Regions from separate parts of the Pseudocolwellia antarctica genome, predicted to be linked through region 1. Evidence: predicted binding sites of a transcription regulator. Region 1 holds the regulator's gene; the other holds the start of a gene.
The links. The regulator FNR, encoded in region 1, switches genes on or off when oxygen is low (the NO sensors DNR and NnrR bind a similar motif). The targets are predictions, from matches to a motif close to TTGATCTAGATCAA.

Region 1 (8,446 bases):
ACAGCCATCATTATTAAACCAGCACCTAAAGACAGTTAAGTAAAAATATCATTAATATCAGAGTTGCTAGATTAACTAATCACTCTGGTATTAATTGTCAGCTTATCTATAACAAGTGTTACACAGCTAGTTAACCGTCATATAGCTAATCATATAAACAAGTTAAAATCTTATGTCATCTTTGTGTTTTCATTGCGGTGAAATTATTCCTAAAGGGATAAACTTATCAGTTAAAATCGACAATATTTCTCAACCTATGTGTTGTAATGGTTGTGAAGCCGTTGCTATGGTTATTGTTGAAAACAAATTAACTGATTATTACCGTTTTAGAACGGAGCCAGCACAAAAAGGTGAACAGCTTATACCACAACAGCTAAAACGAAATATGCTGTTAGATGATGAAAGCCTACAAGACGAATTCACCTACAAAACCGACGAATACAAAGAAGCCATTCTTACCATAGATGGTATAAGTTGTGCTGCCTGTGCTTGGCTAATCGAAATGCAGTTATCGAAAACTGTCGGTATTCTTTCTATAACGGTTAATGCGACAACGCAGCGTGCAACAGTAAAATGGCAAGATGAAAAAGTTAAATTAAGTGATATCCTCAAACGTATCGACAGTATTGGCTACAAAGCCCTTCCCTTCAAAGCCAGCCGAGTTGAAGAATTAAATAAAGCGCAAAGTAAATCATTCATCAAACGCTTAGGTGTTTCGGGCATTTTAATGATGCAAGTGCTGATGATTGCCGTCGGATTATACTTCGGTGCATTTTCTGACATGACTGAATACAACTCAATTTATTTACGCTGGGCTAGCTTGATATTAACGCTACCTATTGTGACTTATGGTGCATTTCCATTTTATAGAAGCGCAATCAACACATTAAAAATGAAACGTCTTTCCATGGATGTTCCTGTATCTATAGCTATATCTCTGGCTTTTTCGGCCAGTGTTTGGGCAACAGTTAGTCAACAAGGTGAAGTTTATTTTGAGTCTGTTGCTATGTTCACTTTCTTGTTACTTATCGGTAAATTCTTAGAGTTCAGAGCAAGAATGCGCGCCTCACATGTTTCGGCAAATTTGCTAAAACTTATGCCGATGACAGCCACTAAGTTAACGTTGAACGACGCTAATACTGATGCAGCTCAGCAAGAAGAACTTATTGCAGCAAAGCATTTAAAGAAATTTGATTTAGTATTAGTAAAACCTGGAGAAACAGTTCCTGCTGACGGTATTATTATTTCAGGAACGAGTCATATTAATGAGTCGATGCTTTCAGGTGAACAAACGCCTGTGGCTAAAAACGTTGGCGATACCGTATTAGCAGGCACAATTAATGGTGATGGCAACATGACTGTTGAAGTAAAAAAAGAGAACCAACATTCGTTTTTAAACCAGATGATACGTTTAAGTGAATCATCTCAAGCCCATAAACCCAGGTTAGCTAAATTATCAGATAAGATCGCCCAGTACTTTGTTGCGACTATTTTGCTAACGTCTATCGCCACCGCTATTTATTGGAATATTCATCATCCTGAAGAAGCCTTTTGGATCACCCTTTCAGTATTAGTAGCAACCTGCCCTTGTGCTTTATCGTTAGCAACACCAACCGCATTAACGTGTGCAACGGTAACACTCAATAACAAAGGCATTTTGATAAAGTCAGCTCATGTAATGGAAACATTACCTAATGTTAATTGCTTCGCTTTTGATAAAACAGGTACGTTAACCACAGGCGAGTTTACTGTGAGTAATATTGAGTTATTTGTTCAGGACATGAATAAAGAACAAGTACTCGCATTAGCTGCTGGTTTAGAGTCACATTCTGAACATCCTATTGCCAAGGCTTTTGTGCAGTATCGAGATTTCTCACTTAATGTTACGCAAATAAAAGTTACTGCTAGCTCAGGTGTTTCAGGTATTTATCAAGATAAAGCTTACCAAATAGGACGCCCTAGCTGGTTGTTAGAAAATTTAACGGCGTCAGAAGCCGATAAGCTCAAAAATGTAATGACAGCTCAGTGTGTACTTGTGGAGAATAATCGCCTAATTGCAGCATTTTATTTAGACGATAACATCAGAAACAACGCTCCAGAATTAATTAGTCAGCTGCATAAGCAAAAAATTTCAACACTTATGTTGTCAGGCGATAATCAAACTGGCTGTGAAAAAACGCAAAAGGTTTTACAGCTATCAGAAATTCATAGTAATTTAAGTGCTGAAAACAAAGTTGAATTATTAAAAGCAAAACAGAGTAATCATGTAGTTGCTATGGTGGGTGATGGCGTTAACGATACTCCTGTATTTGGTGCAGCTCATATCTCTATAGCTATGGGTAGTGGCACTGATATTGCTAAAAATGGTGCTGATATTATTCTCCTTAACAGCAACTTAAGTAATATCACTTCATTGAAAGCTATTGCAGTTAAAACCAAGCGAATTATTTGGCAAAACTATTTATGGGCTTTCGGCTATAATGCCATCGTATTACCACTTGCTATGTCAGGCTACATTACACCTTATATGGCTGTTATTGGTATGTCGGCAAGTTCTATATTAGTAGTGACTAACTCACTGCGCTTATTAAGTAAAAAACATGAAACTAGCGATAAGAGATAATCAATGAGCATAATTTACGTATTAATTCCTATTGCCGTACTTTTAACCGCTATCGGTCTTTACCTTTTTTTTCTGGGCAGTTAAAACAGAACAGTTTGATGATCTTGAGAAGCAAGGTCTGAGCATTTTATTTGATGACGAAAAAGAAAACAGTTCTGATGAAAGCATTACAAAAAGCAACTCATCAGATTTACAAACAGCAGAACAAGCGTCAGTAAATAACACAACATCCTCTCAAAGCCCAGATAAGCAATCAAAAGATAATTAATGGATATTGATTACTTTTCAGCATTTGTTATTGGTATATTGGGCTCAGGGCACTGTTTAGGCATGTGTGGTGGCATCACCTCTATGTTAACCTCGGCTTTACCTAAAGACTCGTCATACTCGAAAACTCTATTAGTTATTTGTTATAACCTTGGCAGAATACTTTCTTACTCGCTTATTGGCGCTATTGTTGGCTTTACTGGCTCAGTAGCTGCAAAAAACATAGGTGTGCCTTTAAGTGGTTTGCGTATGGTATCAGCCATATTTCTGATATTTTTAGGTTTATATATTGGCAAATGGTTAATGTGGTTATACAGAATTGAGCGTTTAGGTAAGTTTATTTGGCGTTATTTATCACCTTATTCAAAACAACTTATCCCTGTAAACTCTCCAGCTAAAGCACTCGGCTTAGGTGCTTTATGGGGTTGGCTACCTTGTGGATTAATCTACTCGATGCTGACTTGGTCATTAGCGAGTGGTGATGTGACTAAAGGGGCTTTAATCATGACATTTTTTGGTTTAGGCACTTTACCCGCTTTACTTATTATGTCGTACAGTTTTATAAAAGCTAAAACTCTGCTTATCCATCCTACATTTAGAAAGTTTATGGCGTTAAGCCTTATCTTTTATGGTGTTTATAGTTTGTATCTATTACGTTAACCGATTGCATATTTTGCCCTGTTCTAATATCATTTGATCTTAATCATGTATTAAATATGGATACACATGGAAAGTAAGCAGCCTGCGTTCAAATCACATATTCACTGTCAGAATTGTAGTATTAGTGAGTTATGCCTCCCTTTTTCTTTGAATGAAGAAGAATTAAATTCTCTCGACAACATTATTGACCGCAAAAAACCTATCCATAAAGGCGAGAAGCTTTTTCAAAGTGGCGATGAAATGAAGTCGTTATACGCTGTTCGCTCAGGTACATTCAAAACATATAAAATAGATGAGAAAGGTGATCAACAAATAACAGGCTTTCACTTAGCTGGTGATTTGCTTGGTTTTGACGCTATTGCTAACTCAGAACATCCTAGTTTTGCTTCTGCACTAGAAACCTCAATGGTATGTGAAATTCCCTATAACACCTTAGATGAACTTTCAAATGATATGCCTAAGCTGAAAAAGCAAATGTTAAGAATGATGAGTATGGAGATCTGTTCAGATCAAGAAATGCTTATGTTACTTAATCATAAAAATGCAGAACAACGCTTAGCGACTTTCATCAGCACTTTAAGTAGTAGATTTCAAAAGCGTGGTTTTTCACCATCAGAGTTTCGTTTAACGATGACGCGAAGTGATATTGGCAATTATATTGGTCTTACTGTTGAAACCATTAGTCGTTTACTCAATCGTTTTAATAAGAATGAATTAATTGGTGTTGAAGGAAAGTTAATTACCATTAAAGATGCTGATGGCTTGAAAGAAATTGCTCAATTGAAAGTAGATTGATTTCAAACAATAAAAAATATCAAACTTACCCTATACTTATAATGAGTAAAGTAGAGAATTTGGAGTTATTATTATGAATCAATATCAAAATATACTTACGGTTATTGACCCTACCACTGACGATCAAAAAGCATTAAAACGCAGCATTGAACTTGCTCAACATACTAATGCGACTATAACGGCGTTCTTATCTATATTCGACTTCTCTTATGAGATGACAACTATGCTGTCTAGCGATGAACGCGAATCTATGCGCCAAACGGTTATAGATGATCGCCATGAGTGGATAAATAAACTGGTTAGCGATTTAAACACGCACGGTCTAACCATTCATACCAAAGTTGTGTGGCACAACCGCCCTTTTGAATCAATTATCAATGAAGTGCTAGAGCATAAACACGATATTGTTATTAAAGGTACTCACGAGCACGATAAGTTGAAGTCGGTTATCTTCACTCCTACCGATTGGCATATTCTTAGAAAGTGCCCGTGTCCTGTTTTATTAGTGAAAGATCACTTGTGGCCTGAAAAAGGTAATATTCTTGCAGCAATTAATGCAGGTAGTGATGAAGAAGAGCATCGTTCACTTAATCACAAAATAACAGATCATGCTAACGCATTAGCTAAAACTATTAATGCAAATGTTCATTTGGTCAATTCATTCCCTGGCACACCGATCAATATAGCTATAGAAATCCCTGAATTTAATGCCAACGAATACAATACAGGTATGTTAACTCATCATCAAAAAGCCATGGCTTCACATTGTGAGAAATACAATATAGCCGAAGATAAAACACATATTGAAGAAGGTTTGCCTGAAGACGTTATTGAAGACGTTGCCAACGAAATTGATGCTGAATTAGTGATTTTAGGCACAATAGGAAGAACTGGATTGTCAGCTACGTTAATTGGTAATACTGCTGAGCATGTACTTGATCGTTTAAACTGTGATGTTTTAGCCTTAAAGCCTGATGGTTATGTTTCACCTCTAGCTCAATAACGGCTCACATTTAACTACCGCTAGGCTAAAACAGGTTAAATTTACTTAATCTGTTTTAGCATTAATAATATGACCTCTTCTTGTTACATCCCCTTATTACCTGAATGTATTAACCAAATTAATTAAAAACTTCTCGTATATATATTATTCTATCGTTGCCTCTGAAGACTCCAAACGTTGCTGTGGCAAAAGGATTGTTGTCATGTGTACCATCGCCATCCCAATCAAACTGAAGCCATGGCGGTACTTGATATTCGACGTTAAGCGAACCTTGTTTATTTCCCAATGGCGCGGATAAAAAGAACTCTCGGTAAATACCGTTTTCAAAAGTATTATCAGCACTTACACTTGCATTACTATCGCTGGTGAGTAAATTATCGCTAGTATTAATATCTACCAAGCGATAATCCCATACAGATAAACCTCCACTTCCAACAGCTCCTGATGTGAACTTATTACCTAACGTTCCGTTAATACAACTTTCTTCAACGTTAGTAATAAATGCAGTGCCATTATATTCTTCAACAGACATTGGCATTAATAAGTTTGAAGTTTCTGGCCCAAAGCTATTTTCAATTTTCCAGCGACCAAATAGTACTTCAACACCTTCAGTTAAAATTAATTCTGTAGCCATGATACTAACGTCAGAGCCACTATATAAATTAATACCATCTTCATCCTCTACTTGGCTAACCACGAAAGGTATTTTTGCAGGAAAAGGAGCATATAATGAATGTTCGTTATGCTCATAAATAAAGTTATCTGTTAAATTAAATTCATAACTTAATACACCTGCATCAACTGTTGAAGACAAATCACCTTCACTCATCTGAGATGCTATGTTAACTTTTTCATCGATAACGTCAGGAGTAATACGAGGTTTCTCAAAATCTTCCTTTGGTTCATCTATAGTGACATCAGCTGCTTCCAGTTTCATAAAGCCTGATGCTGTATAGTTTTCTGTAATATTGCCTGCTGCATTGTAAGCTGTTATTAAAGCCTTAGGAGCTGATAATGAGTCATACCTTATGCTGCCATCACTATCAGTTTCTTGACCAGAATATGCCCAGTCATTAATAATACAAGCAGCATCGGGTCCATGGTTACCATTCAAACTACCATGACTATCAACCGTTTGAATAAAATAAGCAGGAGTAAAACGCCCAACATTCGCAATGTAGCCTTGTATATCGCCACCACCAATATAGTCACTATCAGTCAATGATGCAGATAGATGAATAATCCCTACTTCCGAGAAGTTGTAATTATTATCTAAAATACTGCCATTAAAAGTGTTACTTGTTTCAGTTGTGAGAGCACCAACATTTGCCGTTGTAGGATCAGGTAAAAATAAGGTTCTGATTACACTTAATTGTTCATTATCAAAATGATTAGCAATGGCATTAGCGCTTAAGTCGGTAAAGCTACCTGCAAAAAAATCAGGAACCCCGTCATTATCGACATCTTGACCTGCAACCCATTGTTTCGCTATAGCTCTTAATGAAAAAGTTTCACCTGCTTTTTTGAAGTCACTTTCTGATGTGCTAGAAGCTAATGCATTAGCACTATTCGTATCTTGGCTGAAGTCTAATTGAACACCAAAGGGACGAACAACAAAAGCATTTGATGATGAATTGAAGCTTTTAATATCTCCTAAACCATCAACATCAATATCTTTTTGTGCGTTAATAGTAAGCTTACCTGCATCAGGGTAATTAAGCGTAAAATAAGCGGTAGAGTTACTATCAAAACGTAAAGACTGTTCGGTTACGTTTGTTGTAATACTTTTCGGTGTGGCATTGTTGGTAAGCTCTAAATTACTCGTACATGCACTGCTATCACCATGACAAGTGTATGAAAGGTTAATAGGAACATCTCCACCATCAGGAAAAACGCCAGTACATGAACCTGTATTATCATCAGTTCTTACTGCTTGTATAAATAAGTTTTCCGCATTAAAACCTGTATCTGATGGCTTACCCGAAAGTTGTGTCGGTATAATTGGCGAGCTGTTATTGTCATTTCCAAAAATAAAGCCAGTATCTGAGAAGACTATATTACAACTTGCACCGCTACTATCATCACAAACAAGAGGCTCTGTTGCTATGACTGTTGCATTAGCGAGAGATAAACTAAGGGTTTCAGCAATCGTATGACTAAAGTTAACACCAACAAGATCAGTACTACCAATAAAGGTTACAGATTTTTTAGTCGTCGTGGTAGATGTGTTAGTGGCTTGCAAATCAAGTGTTATCTCATCAGAGCTTAACGTTGAACAATCACTATTCATACAAGCTTTTATGGTGACTGGCTCAACTGCACAGGTTAAACCTTGACCGTCATGAATAATCTCATAATGGTCGATTAAACAACCTCCAAATTGAACTTTACCATTAAGAGCGCCAGCACTAAGAATTTCATAACCCGAAGGTGCCGCAGAAGTACGTATATCATTAGAAATAGAGATTTCTAAATAATCTCCACCGCCTCGTTCAAAAAACATAGCAGCTATATCAAAAGAGGAATATTGACTTAAAGTAAAAGAACCACCTGTATTAGAGTTGCCAGTAGGATTCTCAAATCTCAACTTATTAGCATCGCCACTGTTTGAACTACCAAATTTGTTGAATGAAACACTATCACCAGCAATAGTATCCATAACAAAACTAAATCCATCATCACTCTCTACATAAATGGTGTAATCGCCTGCGGGTAAACTAAGTATTCCCGAAGTATATACAACAAAATTGCTGCCATTTACACCATTACTATTACCTGGGTACGCTAAAGTACCTGTAAAATCATGTTCTGAGCCACCAAAATCAATACGATCTACAGTACTTGAACCACTTGCCTCAACATTATACTTCCCATTATCGATTAAACCAGTTGATGGTGAACCATCAGCTAACCAAGCAGCATGAATTGCTAAAGCTTCAGTAGTGGTATTTATCTGTACGTCTGTACCAGCATTGTTGATTTTTATACCTACAGCATTTAAAAGGCCTGTATTAGCGTCACAGCCTTGATCTATTTCAGGGTCAATATTAGTGGCTTCATACACAACAATATTACTGTAAGTACTATTTCCCGTAGGA
Region 2 (8,446 bases), 1.4 Mb from region 1:
TCATTTGTTGGTCTAAGCCCATTAAAATAGCTTGGATATCTTCTTTCTCTATTTGAGATTTACCCGCTAAACTATCTTTGTAACCTTGAAAAATAATATCATGGTCTAATGCGATACCCATTTTAGCCTGCTCTTCTAGGTTACGCTCCATGTACATACCAATTGAAGCACCTAAGCTATATGCTTGTTTTTGCACATCAGTATCTAATACTAATTCTTTCTCAACAGGTGCCTTTTCTTGACAGCCCATTACAGTTACAAGTGCGATAGCGACTAAAGTCGGTTTAAAAAATCTCATTAATTTCTCCATATCCTTGCTCGGTGGAAGTTTATCCCTCAAGACAGTGTTTTTATTTGTGTAATGTTAACCATTGCGGCTTATACTAACGATAAATACCTGCAGTGAAAAGTATTAATAGTTTGTATAAATGTAACAGATGGTATATCTCCGCATTCTTCATAATGATATTGAGTGCTTGCCAACCAAATTCAAGTACCCCGATTGAACGTTGGCAACATTCCGTTGAAGGCGCTTATGCGGCTGACATTTCAAATAACGGTAAATTTAGCGCTGTATCCTCTATTCATCATGGCATTAGCTTATGGGACTTAGAAAAAAACGCCCGTAAATTCAGCTGGTCGCAAGAACAAAATAGTGCCGATAATTTAGTACTGGCTGTAGATATTGCTGACGATAATAGTTATGTATTAACCGCCAGCAGCCAAAATTTTGCTTTATGGAATATGACCGATGGTGGATCTGAAGGCTATTGGCAGGTTCGCAATTCCACTATTAGAGATATAGCCCTTTCAAATAACGGTGAACATGTACTTATTGGTAAAAGTAACGGTACGGTGGTTCATGTCACTATTGATTCAGGCAGACGCTTAGAGTTTTTAGGCCATCAAGAAAAAATAAATTCAGTTGATTTATTACCTAACGGACGCGTTGCGCTTTCAGGCGGTAATGATTTTGTAGCTTACGTTTGGGACACTTTGTCGGGACAGGTTATTTATCGTTTTAATCACCCAAGTAGAGTGACTAAAGTGGCATTAGATCCAAAAGGTAAATACGCCTTTACTGCCGACAGTAAAAAAGACGCTAACATCTGGGATTTAAAAACCGGTAAGCTTATTAGCCAATTACAATATACCAACCGACAAGAAATATTTAGCTCGATACAATTTTCTGAAGATGGCCAACACCTGCTTACAGGAGCGCCGTCTCGTAAAGTCAATTTATGGGATGTAAAAACAGGTGAACGTTTAGAAAGTTGGTATGTTACGCCAAGAGATGACATTAGACCTGCAGGAGCAGTTGTTTACAGCGTTGCTTTTCGCGATAATGCCCACATAATTACTGAAAGCTCTTCTGGATATGCCGAATTGTGGCAAATAAAATAATATGACCTCTATTACAGTATTAGAACAACGTGTTGAAGCATTGGAATCGCGTAATGCTTTTCAAGATGATGTTATTGAACAACTCAATGATGAAATTACTGTTCATCAATCTCAAATCGCAGAATTACAGCATCAGTTAACATTAATTGCTGCGCGTATTAAAGACTCGTCTTCGGCACCACAATCAGGCGATCAAGATATTGAGCCACCACCACCGCATTATTAACCATGGTAAGTTAACCATAAGAAGTTAATGTCGATAGCTTACCTTAAACAAGTAAGCGTCGTTCAACAGCAGCTCAATCCAAGTTTCATTTAATCTTTTACTTAATTCTTTATTTGATAAGCAAAAGAAAGCTTGAATTAATCTTGCTTGAATACACCAATCACTTGTTCGTAAGGTCGTACTTCTTTAGCTACCTGCTCTTCTGGTTGTGTCATGCTTTCTCCACAAGAAACACACGTTACTTTTTCAACACCATTTTCTTTAATTAAAGATAAGGTGTCCATAGCTTTACATTTTGGACAAACAGCACCAGCGATAAAACGTTTTTTCACAATAAGAAGCTCTTATATTTAGTCAGGACGCGTATTTTACCTTGAATAACCCCCATAGGAAAAGCGACAATACCCATATTGATTATAAAGAAGGAATAATACATTGATTACTGCGAATAACTTGGGCTTAGACCGAGGTACAAAAAACCTTATTTCTGGCTCTAGCTTTACCATTCACCCTAATCACAAAGTAGGATTAGTGGGCGCTAATGGTTGTGGTAAATCTTCTTTATTTGCAGCCTTACTTGGCGAGCTTCAACCTGACACGGGCGATTTGTCTATGCCAAGTAGCTGGAGCATTGCTACCGTAAAGCAAGACACGCCAGCATTAGAGCAGTCGGCCCTTGATTATGTAATGGACGGCGATAAAGAATTTCGTCAGCTTGAAGATAAATTAGAACAAGCTCGTAAAGATGATAACGGTTCGCTTGAAGCCACTATTATAAATCAAATTGATGCAATTCATGGTTACAGCTTACCTGCAAGAGCGGGCGAATTACTACATGGTTTGGGCTTTTTACAGTCGCAGTTGGTTAATCCTGTAAAGGCCTTTTCTGGTGGTTGGCGTATGCGTTTAAACTTAGCGCAAGCCTTGATCAGTCGTGCAGACTTACTACTACTCGATGAACCAACCAACCATTTAGATTTAGATGCAGTTATTTGGCTACAACGTTGGTTGAAACGTTTTATGGGTACGTTAGTGCTTATTTCTCATGACCGTGACTTTTTAGATGACGTTATCGGGCAGATCCTTCACATTGAGCACAAACAAGCCAAGCTTTATTCAGGCAACTACACAGCGTTTGAAAGACAACGTGCAGAGCATTTAGCGCAGCAAGACGCGCAATATCAGAAACAACAAAAAGAAGTGGCTCACCTGACTTCTTTTGTCGATCGTTTCAGAGCAAAGGCCAGTAAAGCGAAACAAGCGCAAAGTCGTTTAAAACGTTTGCAAAAATTACCTGACTTAGCGCCAGCACATGTAGATAGCCAATTTACCTTTAATTTCGAAACACCTGAAAGCTTGCCTTATCCTTTACTGTCACTTACCGACAGTGAGTGTGGCTATAACCCTGAAGCGATTATTTTAAGCTCGGTTAATATGACTTTAGTACCTGGTAGCCGTATTGGTTTATTAGGACGAAACGGTGCAGGTAAATCTACCTTAATAAAATCGTTAGCGGGTGAATTAACCTTAATGCAAGGCGAACGTTACTGTGCTCAAGAACTTAAAGTTGGCTACTTTTCGCAGCATCAATTAGAACAGCTACACATGGCAAGTTCAGCTATTGACCATATTTTACGAGCGAAGCCTGAAAAAACATTATTAGAAGCACGCTCGTTTTTAGGTCGTTTCGGTTTTAGTGGTGATCAAGCTTTAGATTCCGTTGGCACTATGTCGGGGGGTGAAAAAGCGCGTTTAGTTTTAGCGCTAATTGTTTTAGAAAAGCCACAATTACTCTTACTCGATGAACCAACCAACCATTTAGATTTAGAAATGCGTCAAGCGTTAGTCCTTGCCTTACAAGACTTTGAAGGCGCGATTATACTTATTGCCCATGATAGGTTTTTACTAGAGTCGTGTGTTGACGAATTTTATATTGTGGCAAATAACACAGTAAAAGATTTTGATGGTGATATAGATGATTATCAACAATGGTTAAACGACGAGAAAAAGCTGACCTTTAAAAATGCTAAAGCTAATTCTGGTGCTGCTGAAACTGTTGATAAAAAACAACAACGTCGAGAACAAGCAGAACTGAGAAAGAAAGCAGCGCCTTTGAAAAAGCAGGCTGATAAATTTGAAAAGCTAATCGCTAAATACCAAGTTGAGCTTGATGAGGTTGAATCTGTATTAGCCGATCCCGATATATATCAAGCTGAACATAAAGCGCGTTTGTCTGAACTTATAATGAAACAAGCGAAGTTAAAATCAGACATTGAAGAAAATGAAATGGAATGGCTAGATTTAGAAGAACAAATTGAAGCGGTTATGTCTCAAGAGTAATATTTAATAAGCAATACTTGCTAATAAAGATATAAACACAAATATAGTAACAATAATGTTATACGCTAATTAACAACATTATTGCTACACTGTAGAAAAGCCTGTTGTGCTTTAATTTTAATCGTTATCTAAAGTAAAACAGCAAAAATCTAGACCAAACCAGTTGTAAAATGATCGAGTTATTCACTATTTATTTTGACCATTTATCTTGCATAATATGCTGATAAATAAGGAGTCCACAATGAAAATGCGCTCACGAGTATGTATATTTTTAGCTTTAACTACGAGCTTTTCAGCTTTTAGTTTTGATGGTGATTTAGATTTAGGTATTTTTCAATTAAACCGAGGTGAATTTAAAGCAGCCAAGGCAGAGTTTGAACCACTGGTAGAAGAAGGATACGCTCCAGGACAATACCAAATGGCATTAATTTACCAAAATGGTTATGGCGTTAAAAAAGATTTAACAAAAGCATTTGATCTGTTTTCACTTGCTGCTGCAAAGCATTACCCTGATGCACTGTTTAGTTTAGCCCTTATGTATTCTTCTGGTGAAGGTGTTAAGCAAGATTTAAAAACGGCTTTTACGCTTACTGAAAAAGCGGCAAATAAAGACTTAGCCAGCGCTCAGTTTAACTTAGGTGTTATGTATTATAACGGCGAAGGTGTATATCATGATTTCGCAAAAGCCTCGCGCTGGTATGAGCGTGCTGCTGAGCAAAACTATGCGCTAGCACAATTTAACTTAGCCTTAATGTACTCTGAAGGTAAAGGTGTTACGAAGAGCGATGAACTATCGTACTTTTGGAATATTATTGCTTACAGAAATGGTTATGCTGTAGCGAAAAAAAGCTTAGAAATGGATGAACGTGTATTAGGCTCAGCAGATATTAAAAAAATACGAGAAGATGCTGAACGTAAGCGCGAAGAAATTGTAAAGCGTGAAGAATTGAAAGCTAAATTAGCAGACCAAAAGCTTTTCTAAACCTGTCACTGTACAGGCTATGACCAAACAAGTATCAGAACTTACTTAGTGAGTTCTGATACATTACATGTTAAATCACAATTCAGATAATATCTAAGATAACAGCTTAGATAACAGGTCATATCACACTTCATATAACAGGTCAGTTTTCGGCAAATACTTATTGTCGTCACAAGTAATATTACTCCTTCAAACTTACTCTGAACGTCTCCCTATCAAGCACTTCTTTTACACTTTCAAACTTTCTATTGATCCATATCATCATTTTAAATCTCAGTTTAGTTAAACTATTTATAGTCCTTAATATTGGTACTTAACCATTAACTAACGAGAGGTTTATATGAACGTTTTCACTTTACTACTAACAGATCCAGTTGCCATATATTCACTTGTTGGTTTATTGGTTTTATTTGGAATTTGTGGATTTTATGTCTTCTATTTTATGAAAAAAGTCCACGACAACGCCTAACGCTTGCTTTCGGAGAGTAGTACTTTTGATGCTCTCCATTTTTTAGTTTTCATATCTTAGTATGTCCTTCATATACCCAAACGATTTTTTTTATTACAATAAGCTATATTCTTACAACTCTTTGTGAATAATGTTTCAAGCCAGTAACTTCACACCCGCTAAAGGTTTATCAAATCCCCATATGCAAACTATGGTGGCAAAGTGGTTAACCCAAAAAGACTTAATTCCAACAGTTCGCGAAACTCTCGAATTACCTGACGGTGACTTTGTTGATTTAACCTGGACCGAAACCCCAGAAGCTAGCGACACTAAACCTATTGTGGTGCTATTACATGGCTTACAAGGCTGTGAATATAGCCATTATGTTAAGAGTATGTTTAAAGCTGTTGTGCAAAAAGGTTGGATAGGTGTATTAATTCATTTTCGTGGTTGTAGTGGTAAACCTAACCGTTTAGCGCATTCGTATCATTCAGGTTTTACTTACGACATTCGTTATTTTACCGAACAGTTAAAGTCGCGCTATCAGCATTGTAAGTTCGCAGCTATTGGTTATTCGTTAGGTGGTAATGTACTCACTAAATATTTAGCTGAAACACCAGACTCGCCCTATGAATGTGCCACGGTAATTTGTGCCCCTCTACATTTGTCGAGCTGTAGCGCTAAAATTAATAGTGGGTTTTCAAAAATATATCAGAATTATTTACTGAAATTACTGAAACGAGAAACAGAAAAGAAAATTAAGCTAGGTATTATTAAAAGCATCACGTTAAGCGAGCTGAAACACATTAAAACCATGTGGGAATTTGATAATAAGGTCACAGCGCCTTTAAATGGTTTTGATAACGCTGAACACTATTACAGTGAGTCGAGCGGAATTAAGGTATTAAACCAAATAACTAAACCTTGTTTAATTATTCATGCCCAAGATGATCCTTTTTTATCTCACAAAGAAATAACCGCAATAAATACTCTGCCAGATAATGTAACCTTTGAAGTTTCGACAACTGGCGGACATGTAGGATTTTTAACAGGTAACTCTCCTTTCAAACCTCAGTATTGGTTAGCGACTAAGGTTCCACAATTTTTACAGGATTTTTTATGATCATTCCTATTCAGGATATAAACCCAGACACGCTATTTAGCATTCTTAAAGAATTTGTTTTAAGAGAAGGCACAGAATATGGTGCAGAAGATGTTTCTATAGAAGAAAAAGTTGAGCAAGTGCGTAAACAACTAGATTTAGGTACTGCGGTTTTAGTATATTCAGAACTACATGAAACGGTGAATATAATCCCTAAAGATCAATTCGAAGAAGAAAAAGAAGAGCTTGAATAGCTCTTCTGTACAGCTTTAATTTACGAAAACGTTTAGAGAGTGTTAAATCTAATTTCAACTAGATGTTGATTGTTAATCACGTCGAGCTGAATGCGGTTTTATCACTTTCTGCCAAGGAATGTTGGCTGAACCTAACGACATAAAGTCTGGGTTCATTAAGCTTTCACGTTTGTTATAGCTTAGCTGAGTAAATTCGCTGTCGATGATTGAACCACCTGCTTGCTCTAAAATACAATGGCTAGCGCCTGTATCCCATTCACCCGTTGGACCAATACGTACATAACAATCGGCTAAGCCTTCTGCAATTAAACTGTTTTTTAATGAGCAGCTTCCTAAAGGTACGTATTCGTATTCAAATTCAGGATTTAAATACTGCCCCATTAAACTCAGTTCTTGTCTGCGGCTTACCGCGACTTTGATAGGACGATCGTTGTCATACTTAGCTACTTCTAACTTGGTTGTACCTTCAGGTGTTTCTTTAAAAGCACCTAAACCCGTTTGAGCATAATAAGTAATATTCTTATCTGATGCGTGTATTACGCCAATAGAAGGCCAACCATTTTGAACCAGTGCTACGTTTACCGCAAAGTCGCCACTGCCTAATATAAATTCACCTGTGCCATCAATAGGATCAAGTAGCCAGTATTGTTTCCACTTGCCACGCTCTGCCAAAGGTAAAGCGCCAACTTCTTCAGAAATAATAGGAATATCGGGCGTACGTTTTTGTAATTCACTCATTAAAACGTCATTCGCGGCTATGTCTGCACTCGTAACAGGACTATTGTCATGTTTGATTTCAGAGGTGTAGTCACCATTTTGATAGTGCTTAGTAACTTCTACACCTGCTTTTTTAGCGCTTTCTATCGCGATTAAAAGGAGTTCTTCGTTATTCATTAGGTCCACTTAAATAATCTTTAACTAACATAAGTGCTGCTATGCTGCGTGCCTCGTTAAAATCGGGCTGAGCAAGTAACGACTTATATTCACTTAGTTTCCAGGGTATTACGTCGAGCTCTTCTGGCTCATCGCCTTCTAAACGTTCTTCATAAAGGTCGGTTGCTATAAAAATGTTCATGTTAGCAGCAAAAAAACCAGGTGCCATAGCAACGTTTTGAATTTCTTTGAGTTGGTTACTACCAAAACCTATTTCTTCTTTTAGTTCTCTGTTGGCTGCAATATCAGGGCTTTCGCCAGGATCGATTAAACCTTTAGGAAAACCAAGCTCATAAGTATGAGTACCAGCACAATATTCACGAACAAGTAAAACGGTTTCAGGATCAGGCATAGCAACGATCATTACCGCGCCACGAGTCCCTCCTTGCATACGTTCATACTGTCTTTTGACACCATTGCTAAAAGTAAGTTCGATTTCTTCAATTGAAAATAATTTACTTTTTGCGATAACTTTACGGTCATCAATAGTAGGAAGCTTTTTCCCCATTGTGATATGTACCTTACTCGATAGTGCTAATTCATTTAGAATAGCATGATAACTTTATATATAATCCTATAATAAACGCGTTATTAGGGAAAAATCTATGCTTGATTGGTGAAAATTCCAACCGTCACGCACCCATCACAAAAGATGAATCATAATTTTGTATGTTGACGTAAATAAAATTCTCGGCCGCAAGCGACCGAGTTTCAAAACAAGTTCAGTGGATCGCTATTAATTTCTTTACCATCTAAT

Region 2: a site for FNR is predicted at 5,201-5,214, ahead of ACPUVN_RS19010 (DUF3149 domain-containing protein). Genes of this name have one in related genera too.

What each region holds. Positions count from the first base shown of each region.
Region 1 is NZ_CP187926.1:1,249,964-1,258,409, reverse strand. Features, by position in the region: gene ACPUVN_RS05475 (FixH family protein) at 1-39, shown strand, start outside; gene ACPUVN_RS05470 (heavy metal translocating P-type ATPase) at 173-2,623, shown strand; partial or broken gene ccoS (cbb3-type cytochrome oxidase assembly protein CcoS) at 2,627-2,891, shown strand; gene ACPUVN_RS05460 (sulfite exporter TauE/SafE family protein) at 2,891-3,550, shown strand; gene fnr (fumarate/nitrate reduction transcriptional regulator Fnr) at 3,617-4,345, shown strand; gene uspE (universal stress protein UspE) at 4,419-5,348, shown strand; gene ACPUVN_RS05445 (DUF6701 domain-containing protein) at 5,467-8,446, opposite strand, start outside.
Region 2 is NZ_CP187926.1:4,367,651-4,376,096, reverse strand. Features, by position in the region: gene fkpA (FKBP-type peptidyl-prolyl cis-trans isomerase) at 1-298, opposite strand, end outside; gene ACPUVN_RS19035 (WD40 repeat domain-containing protein) at 463-1,404, shown strand; gene ACPUVN_RS19030 (SlyX family protein) at 1,406-1,630, shown strand; gene ACPUVN_RS19025 (YheV family putative zinc ribbon protein) at 1,768-1,962, opposite strand; gene ACPUVN_RS19020 (ATP-binding cassette domain-containing protein) at 2,066-3,970, shown strand; gene ACPUVN_RS19015 (tetratricopeptide repeat protein) at 4,212-4,952, shown strand; gene ACPUVN_RS19010 (DUF3149 domain-containing protein) at 5,293-5,421, shown strand; gene ACPUVN_RS19005 (hydrolase) at 5,552-6,523, shown strand; gene ACPUVN_RS19000 (YheU family protein) at 6,520-6,756, shown strand; gene cysQ (3'(2'),5'-bisphosphate nucleotidase CysQ) at 6,829-7,650, opposite strand; gene nudE (ADP compounds hydrolase NudE) at 7,643-8,197, opposite strand; gene tnpA (IS200/IS605 family transposase) at 8,401-8,446, opposite strand, start outside.